DNA from 4 places in the Bradyrhizobium icense genome. Region 4 is predicted to be linked to each of the others. Evidence: riboswitches for the same ligand, from Rfam matches in the RefSeq annotation. Region 4 holds a riboswitch; each other region holds the start of a gene.
The links. A riboswitch is a leader RNA that binds a small molecule or an ion and turns the genes downstream of it on or off. The one in region 4 is predicted to bind cobalamin.

Region 1: linked by a shared signal. The riboswitch ahead of LMTR13_RS27080 (energy-coupling factor ABC transporter permease) and the one ahead of LMTR13_RS36710 (TonB-dependent receptor) in region 4 are both predicted to bind cobalamin.
Region 2: linked by a shared signal. The riboswitch ahead of LMTR13_RS27145 (DUF1636 family protein) and the one ahead of LMTR13_RS36710 (TonB-dependent receptor) in region 4 are both predicted to bind cobalamin.
Region 3: linked by a shared signal. The riboswitch ahead of metE (5-methyltetrahydropteroyltriglutamate--homocysteine S-methyltransferase) and the one ahead of LMTR13_RS36710 (TonB-dependent receptor) in region 4 are both predicted to bind cobalamin.

The regions. Positions count from the first base shown of each region.
Region 1 covers NZ_CP016428.1:5,796,588-5,798,785, forward strand. The annotation lists gene cobF (precorrin-6A synthase (deacetylating)) at 1-566, opposite strand, end outside; gene LMTR13_RS27080 (energy-coupling factor ABC transporter permease) at 616-1,293, opposite strand; cobalamin riboswitch at 1,332-1,550, opposite strand; gene cobA (uroporphyrinogen-III C-methyltransferase) at 1,602-2,198, opposite strand, start outside.
Region 2 covers NZ_CP016428.1:5,810,131-5,812,328, reverse strand. The annotation lists gene LMTR13_RS27155 (cobyric acid synthase) at 1-121, opposite strand, end outside; gene cobO (cob(I)yrinic acid a,c-diamide adenosyltransferase) at 147-800, opposite strand; cobalamin riboswitch at 840-1,056, shown strand; gene LMTR13_RS27145 (DUF1636 family protein) at 1,147-1,521, shown strand; gene cobW (cobalamin biosynthesis protein CobW) at 1,518-2,198, shown strand, end outside.
Region 3 covers NZ_CP016428.1:5,846,489-5,848,686, reverse strand. The annotation lists cobalamin riboswitch at 1,004-1,199, shown strand; gene metE (5-methyltetrahydropteroyltriglutamate--homocysteine S-methyltransferase) at 1,302-2,198, shown strand, end outside.
Region 4 covers NZ_CP016428.1:7,911,165-7,913,362, forward strand. The annotation lists gene LMTR13_RS36705 (FecCD family ABC transporter permease) at 1-456, opposite strand, end outside; cobalamin riboswitch at 602-801, shown strand; gene LMTR13_RS36710 (TonB-dependent receptor) at 915-2,198, shown strand, end outside.

The sequences.
Region 1 (2,198 bases), 2.1 Mb from region 4:
GCGGCACCGCCATCGAGCATGACGACCACGGTGTCGGTGCCGGAGGGCCAACCGACCTCGCGCAGCCGCCGTCCGGTGGTGACGAGAAAGAGCTCCCCGATGTCGTTCAGCGGCAGTGAATGCACGGCGCAAAGTGCCTGGATCGACGTGACGCCTGGCACGACCTCGATCGTTGGCAACGGATCAAGCCTTCGTGCGATCCGCAGGCTCGAGTCGTATAGCGAAGGATCGCCCCAGATCAGCAGGGCAACGCGCCCGTCATGACCGATATGCGCCGCAATTGCCCGGGACCAGGTCAGGGCGACGGCGTCGTGCCATTCCTCCACTCCCTTGCGGTAGTGCTCCTGCGCGGTGTCGCGAACGGGCAGGTCGAACTCAGCAACGCGCGTGTGGCTGTTCGTCAAGGCTTGCGCACAAATGAGCCGGCGCAGGTCGGCGAGATCGGACTTCGCGGCACCTTTGCGCGGAATCAGCACCAGGTCAGCCGCATTGATCGCGCGGATCGCAGCAAGCGTGAGCTGCTCGGGATCGCCGCAGCCAATGCCTATCAGGGAGAGTGTCAGCATCACGTTATGAGTGGGGGCGGCCGCGCTTGCGACCGCCCTTACGCCATCTTCAGGCTGCGTTGTGAAGGCGATAGGTAACAAGACCATCGGCCGTCACACCTCGCAGTGATTTCGCCAGTGCCAGCACGGCCAGATCGGCCAGCGACTCAAATACTACGACGAGCGCGTAGGAAGCGGCGAAAGACGCGATGGAGGCGAGGTTCTCGGCCGCAAAGCCCGCACCATACAGCGCCCAGAAGGCGACCCACGCCACGATGCCGGATTGATAGGCGGTCGAAAGCGCAAGCGCCTGGCGATACTGCAGGTCAACATAGGCGGTGTTGCGAGGAATGATCCACCCGGCCAGCGCCTGGATCGCAAACAAAGGCACCAGCAGCGTGGTCACGTTCATACCATATTGCGGCAGGTCGGTCGGTACGAAGAACAGCCCCTGCAGCAGAAGACCAAGCGCCAGCCCGAACGCGGCTGGCGCTGCACCGAACAGGAGAAACAGCGTCGAGCCGAGAATGAAATGCACCTCCGAGACCCCGATCCGGAAATGCGGCAGGAGTTCGAAGAACGAGAAGACCAGAGCCGTTGTTGCGACGGTGCGCACCGCGAATGAAACAATCCCCTGCTCGCGCACGGTTTCGACCGTGAGCTTGAGAGCGCAGCCGGCGGCAACGGCACCGGTCGCGTAACTCAGCACGAGCTTGGCGCCCGTAACGATACCTGGTTCAATATGCATGACTTACGTCCCTTCTGCCGTCACACCCGACGGCGCTGGTGATAAAAAACTACAGGGCCGGTCTCCTGGCTCGCGGTTCGAAACGGATCCCGGCCTTCCCAAGCTTGACGGCCCAGTGGCGGTTCGGAGCCCATCACCGCTTACAGGCGCGGGGGCGGCCGCGGCTTTGGGCGCCGCATTCAGGTCCGCCCTTCCCCGTTCCCGATTATGCTCCGGCGCTTTGCGCCGCTTCGAGCACCATGCCTGCTCTGTGTGCTCCTTCCGACGAGGAGACGTCAAGGGGCACGCAAGATCGGGCGACGGCATCATCACAGAGTCTCTCCCGCCAACGCGCCGAAAAGAATGACCGCCGCCGTCGTTGCGGCGCTGGCTTGCGCGAGCTGCTCTGCAAGCTTTGCAATCGTGGTGCGGACAATCCGCTCCTCAGCGCGGCCCAGAGACTCCGCAAATAGCGCCGGCGTGTCGGGAGCCATGCCGTGCTCGATCAGCTTTGCCGCGAGCGCCGGGAATGTGCGCTTGCCCATATAGACCACGGTCGTCGATTCCGGATCGGCCAGTGCCGCCCAATTAAGATCCGCGGGCAAACGCCCGGTGACATCTGCGCCGGTCACGAACTGGACGCGGCGCGAGGTGTGCCGGCGGGTGAGTGGAATGCCGGCGCGCGCTGCCGCAACGCAGGCCGAGGTGACGCCTGGTATGATCTCGTAGTCGATGCCCGCAGTTTGCAGCGCCTCGATCTCTTCTTCAAGCCGGCCGAAGATGCCGGCGTCTCCCGATTTCAAACGAACAACGCGGGCGCCTGCGGCAGCGTAGTCGATGAGCAGCCGGTTGACGTGCTCCTGTTTGGCTGAGGGCCGGCCCACACGCTTGCCAACCGCTACCAGATTGGCCCCGGCTCGGGCGTA
Region 2 (2,198 bases), 2.1 Mb from region 4:
TCTGTGGCTTGAAGGGCAGCACCCGATAGCCGCGGCGGGTCGCGGCGCGCGCAAGGGCGGCAACGATGAGCGACTTGCCTACGTCCGATCCTGCTCCCTGGATCATCAATGCGCGCGCCATCGAATCGGATTCCGCGGTTGATTCGTCAGTACTCAACGCCGGGCTGCGCCTTGATGCCGGATCGGAAAGGATGCTTCACGAGCGTCATCTCCGTGACGAGGTCGGCGGCATCGATCAATTCCTGCCTGGCATTGCGCCCCGTGAGGACGACATGCGTCATCGGCGGCTTTGAATTGTTCAGGAACTCGACGACTTCTGCGATCTCCAGATAGTCGTAGCGAAGAGCAATGTTGATCTCGTCGAGCACGACCATGCGCAAGGCTTCATCGGCGATCAGCTGCTTGGCCTTTTGCCATGCGGCGCGCGCCGCGGCGATATCCCGGGCGCGGTCCTGTGTTTCCCAGGTGAACCCTTCACCCATCGCATGGAATTGACACAATTCACCAAAATGTCCGGTCAGCAGGCGACGCTCGCCGGTGTCCCACGCACCTTTGATGAATTGCACGACGGCGCAGGGAAAGCCATGCGCGACGCACCGCATGATCATGCCGAAAGCCGAGGAGGATTTCCCCTTGCCCGCGCCGGTATGCACGATGATGAGTCCCTTCTCGCCGCTCTTGACGGCCATCATCCGGTCGCGCGCTGCTTTTTTCTTCGCCATTTTGGCCGCATGGCGGGCGTCCAGCGAGGCTTCGGAGGTCACGGTTTCGTCCTCAGCGGCATCAGGTTCGGAAGTCATCAGCACGCTCCTTTGGCTTGACAAGTTGCACGCTTGGGCAAATGGTGGGGTGGCGTTGGTTCCTGTCCTACGACAGGCGAAGAGGGAATGCGATAGGGCTCTAGCCGCAAAGCTTGAACCTGAAACGCAGCCGCCCCCGCGACCGTGACCGGAGAGATCTCTAGAAGCCACTGACCCGTCAGGGGTTGGGAAGGCGGAGATCGAAGGGAAAACCTGCTCCGCAAGCCGGGAGACCTGCCAGCGCAGAGACTTGAGACCGGCGGACGGGGTGCTCCGCGACGGCAACGAACCGTTGTGTCTTCGGTTCGTGCGCCTCATCGCCTCCGCCAACACGTCGAGGAGGGCGATGACCGTCACGCTTCATGTCTGTATCACCTGCCGTGCCGGCCAACCCCTAAGCGAAGGCGAAATCACGCCAGGCGCGCGTCTGCACAGCGCCATCTTCGAGGCCGGCGTGCCGGAAAACGTCCACGTCGTTCCGGTCGAATGCCTGTCCGCTTGTAGCCACGGTTGCTCGGTCGCGCTCAGCGCGCCTGGACGGTGGTCTTACGTCTACGGCCGCCTGTCCGACGCAAATGCGCCGGACGTGATCGCCGGTGCTGCGGCCTATGCGGCGGCGCCCGACGGCATCGTGCCGTGGCGCAGCCGGCCGGAGATCTTCCGCAAACAATCGCTTGCCCGCATTCCACCCATCACCATCCTGCCGGAGGCCGCAGAATGAACACGCTCGCCAAGGTTCCGGTCACGGTCGTCACCGGCTTTCTCGGTTCGGGCAAGACGACGCTGATCCAGCACCTGATCGCCAACGCCAACGGCAAGAAGCTTGCGGTGCTCGTCAACGAGTTCGGCAGCGAAGGCGTGGATGGAGAGATCCTGAAGTCCTGCGCGGATGTCAATTGTCCGGCCGAGAATATCGTCGAGCTCGCCAATGGCTGCATCTGCTGCACGGTCTCTAACGACTTCATTCCCGCCATGGAGCAGCTGCTCTCGCGGCGCGTGAAGCCCGACCATATCCTGATCGAGACATCGGGATTGGCCTTGCCAAAGCCGCTGCTCAAGGCGTTCGATTGGCCGGAGATCCGCTCGCGGATCACGGTCGACGGCGTGATTGCGCTTGCGGATGCCGAGGCTGTGGCGGCCGGCCGCTTTGCGCCAGACCCAGTCGCGGTGGAAGCGCAGCGTGCGGCCGATGAAAACCTCGATCACGAGACGCCGCTGTCGGAAGTGTTCGAGGATCAGATCGCGTGCGCGGATATCGTGCTGCTCACCAAGGCGGACCTTGCCGGCGTTGAAGGACTTGAAGCGGCCAAGGCGGCGATCGTCGCCGAAATGCCGCGTCGCGTGCCGATGTTGCCGGTCGTCGACGGCGCTGTCGATGCGCGTATCATCCTTGGTCTC
Region 3 (2,198 bases), 2.1 Mb from region 4:
CCGGATGCCTAGGGAGGTCACCGTTTCCCTTCGTTGTTCAGGCGGGATGGTCATCTCGGCGACCCTCATCACGGGTTTCGGTGATCTATTATGGTCTGTACGTAACGTACACTGCGAGTTCAGAATCTTGAGCAGCTACAGGCCGATAGGAATGTCAATGTAGCGCATCGATGGGTCGTCGGCGTCCGCCGGACCGAGCTGGTCCCAGGCCGACAGCCAAGCCGCAAGCACTGCCGATGTCTGCTCCAAGGCCTGCAACTGACGAAGCGTTACGCGGAATATGGCGCGGGCAGAATGGTCGTTTCGGAGTGCGACGGTGGACGGTTCAAGTCCCAGACGACGGAATGGATGACATGCCGCTCGAAGGCCGCGAGATCGGGGTTGCCGGTAACTTTCAAGCAAGGGCCTGGAAGGTGATGCGGCAGTCATGCCTGAACGGGCGTTTTTGGCCTAGGTGGTCGCGGAGCGGATGCAGGGGAAGATATGCGCGCAGTTGGCCACCATCGGGCAATGGCTACGTCACCGCATGGGTACGGCGATGCGACAGTAGTTTCGGCAAGATATGGGTGTGCCTCGCGATACAGCACATAAGCGCGTGCAGAGTTGGAGGCGGGCGCCTACCGATTTTCCCGGCGCGCTCAACACCGCGGAAATGTTCGTGCCTTTGCCGAGCGGATGCCGGGCGTGCCGCTGCTCGCCAACATGACGGCCTTCGGCAAGACGCCGTTGCTTTGCGGCGGCAGAATTCGAGGTAATTATTCAATGGTGATCTGGCCGGTGTCCTGCGCTGCGGGTGGCGAACAAGGCGCAGGAAGATCTGTAAGCTGCGATCGCGCGACCGCGGCACCCACAAGATTGTCGATCGAATCCAGACGCGCACCGAACTCTATGCGAGGATCGGGCCGCACGACGACGAGGCGCTAGATGCCTCCGTTGTCCAGACGATCGCTCCCGAGAACCTCACAGGTAATTATCGAGAGGTTGACGGAACGGTCCTCTTGCAGGTAATCGGAGATGTCGAGGTTCTCCGGATTGATCCGGAGCTAAGAGGGAAGCCGGTGCGATGCCGGCGCTGCCCCCGCAACTGTAAGCGGCGAGCCGCTGTCCAATAGAAGTCACTGAAGCCGCGCGGCTTTGGGAAGGCCGGACAGCAGCGACGACCCGCGAGCCAGGAGACCTGGCCCGACAACATATTCGTCCACGGGCGGGGTGTCCCGGTGGTGCGCCAAGCAGTTGCCGCTTCGGCGGCTTTTTCTGCACGCGTCCGCCATGGCCTTTGCTCCCAACATGGGGTTGAAGCTATGTCTCTTCTCTCGATTCCTGTCGCTACCCTCGGCACGCCGCGCATCGGTCCGCGCCGCGAACTCAAACTCGCGCTCGAGAGCTATTGGGCCGGAAAGTCTGACGAAACGCAGCTTCTTGAGGCTGCGGCTGCGCTTCGCGCCGCCAACTGGGCGCGGCAGAAATCGCTCGGCGTAACCCTTATTCCTTCAAATGACTTCTCGCTTTATGACCATGTGCTCGATACCAGCGTGATGGTCGGTGCCATTCCGGAAATTTACGGTTGGAGCGCAGGCCCTGTTTCGCTCAAGACCTACTTCGCGATGGCACGGGGCGCACAGCGCGATGACCATGATGCGAATGGCGGTCACGCCGAGCACGGCGCGGCAGCGCAGGAGATGACCAAATGGTTCGACACCAATTATCACTACATGGTGCCGGAATATCACAAGGACCAGACCTTCACGCTTTCCTCTCGCAAGCCGATCGAGGAGTATGAAGAAGCGAAAAGCCTGGGTTGTCAGACGCGCCCGGTGCTGGTTGGTCCGGTCACCTTTCTGAAGCTCGGCAAGAGCGCCGATCCTGCATTCGATCCGCTGTTGCTCCTCGATAGGCTGCTGCCGGTCTATATAGATGTTCTCCGCGAACTCACCCTAAGGGGCGCCGAGTGGGTGCAGCTGGACGAGCCATGTCTGGTCCTGGACCTCGATGATGCCACACGCGACGCGCTGCGCCGGACCTACGCCCACCTGGCCAAGAAGGTTCCCGACCTCAAGATCATGCTCGCTACCTATTTTGGAACGATCGGCGACAACCTGGAAACCGCTTTGACGTTGCCGGTCGCGGGCCTTCACATCGACCTGGTCCGCGCCCCGGAGCAATTGAGCGCGATTGTCGCCGACGCTCGAAGGGATATT
Region 4 (2,198 bases):
CGCATTGCGCCCGGCGATCGAGAGCAGCACGAACACCGAACCGAACGCCGCAACGATCGCTGCGACCGGCAGCGCATAGGAACGCACATCGGCCAGCCCGAGCGCGATCACCAGCACCGCGCCGAATGCGGCCGATTGCGGCGCGCCGAACAGCGAGGGCGAGGCCAGCGGATTACGCAGCAAACCCTGCAGCGCCGCGCCCGACAGCCCGAGGATGGCACCGATCGCCAGCGCCAGAAGCGTGCGCGGCAGGCGGATTTCCCGCACGATCACCTGCGCCACCTCGCCGCCGCCGCCGAACAGCGCTTCCGCCACGGCAAGCGGCGACAGCCGCACCGGCCCTATGCCGAGCGAGATCAGCATCAGGAGCACAACGAGGGCGGCAAGCGCCGCGGTCGCGCCGATCCGGCGGCGCGCGGCGCCCTCATTGGTCAGGGCTACGGCTTCAACACTCATCGATCGTCCTAAAGCAGGTTTACCCGCCCCGGTACAGGCGGCGGGCAAGGGACCTCAGGCAGTGCTCATGCGGCAAAAATAGCGCACTCGTCCAGTGAGGATCGCCGGACGCCCCGGGGCGCATTGACTCGGACTTTGTCAAACTTCTACCATAGTTCCCGACGGTTCCCGTTCTGGGGATCAAAAGGGAATGCGGTGCGGGGAAATCCCCCAATTCCGCGGCTGCCCCCGCAACTGTAAGCGGCGAATCCTTCGTCATAAGCCACTGGGCATCTCGGTCCTGGGAAGGCGACGATGGGGTAACGACCCGCGAGCCAGGAGACCTGCCGTCAGCCGTGGTCACACGCGAAGATGTCGGTCGGGGAGTACAGACATTAGCTTCACCTAAGCTGCTCTAAGCACATGGTGAGACTTGGTTCGCTGTGACGTGCCACTGACGTCATACCGAGGTCTGAACCATGTCTTCCACCAATACAGCCACGCGGCGCCGCCGCTTTTGGCTCGCCTCCAGTTTTCTCGTTCCCATCGTGTCGCTCGGCATTTCCGGCGCGCACGCGCAGGCGCCGTCGTCCGAACAGTTGCCGCCGATCGAGATCATTTCGCCTACCGACCCGAACCGAACTCGCGCAAAACCGACCTACGATGAAGGATCAACCTCGCGCCGCGTCGTGCCGGCAGCCGCGCCGTCGACCGGCAGGCGGCCCGCATCCGGGACGCGCTCGAACGTCGCAGCGCAAAGTGCTTCTCAGGGTGCGGGCGGAAACGGCCGGCAGTTCTCCGGCATCGTCGGCACCTCGGCGACCGTGATCACTGCAGAGGAGATCGCGAATTCGCCGGCCCAGACGCTGTCCGAGATCATCGCGCAGACGCCCGGCGTACAACTGCAATCGCTCTATGGCGGCGTGAACGGCGCGAAAACGACGGTCGATCTGCGCGGGTTCGGCGCGTTCGCCACCGCCAACAGCCTCGTCCTGATCAATGGCCGCAGGCTCAACGATATCGACATGGCCGGCGTCGATCTCTCGACCATTCCGCTCACTTCGATCGAGCGCATCGAAATCACCCGCGGCAACAGCGGCGCGGTGCTCTACGGCGACAACGCGGTCGGCGGCGTCGTCAACATCGTCCTGAAGAACGGCGTCGGCGGCCCGCCGGTCACGATCCGCAGCGAAGCCGGCGTCGGCTCGTTCAATCAACGGCTTGCGAATATCTCGGCCGCGACCAACTACGGACCTTGGTCGACGTCCTTCTACGGCAACGCCATCAAGTCTGACGGTTACCGGGTCAACAACGCCCTCGATCAACGCAACGGGGTCGGCAATCTCAATTATACCACACCGGACCTCAAGGCCTTCCTTACGGTGACCGGTGACGACCAGAAGCTCGGTTTCCCGGGCGGACGTACCGTCGATCCCTCAATCGGACTCAATCAACTCGTCACCGATCGCAGGGGCACCAATACGCCGTTCGACTACGGCAACCAGCAGGGCGCCAGCGCAACCACCGGCTTTACCAAGACAATCATGAACGGCGTCGATCTGATCGTCGACGGCGGCGTTCGGAAGAAGGATACGCAAAGCGGTTTCTTCGGCGCGGTGCCGTTTGCCTCGCCACTTCCGAGCTTCTCCTCGACCTATAACGACGCATCATTGCAGACCTGGTCGATCACGCCGCGACTGAGCGTCAAGAATTCGATCTTCGGAATTCCCTCCCAGATCCTGACCGGCATCGACTATTACAAT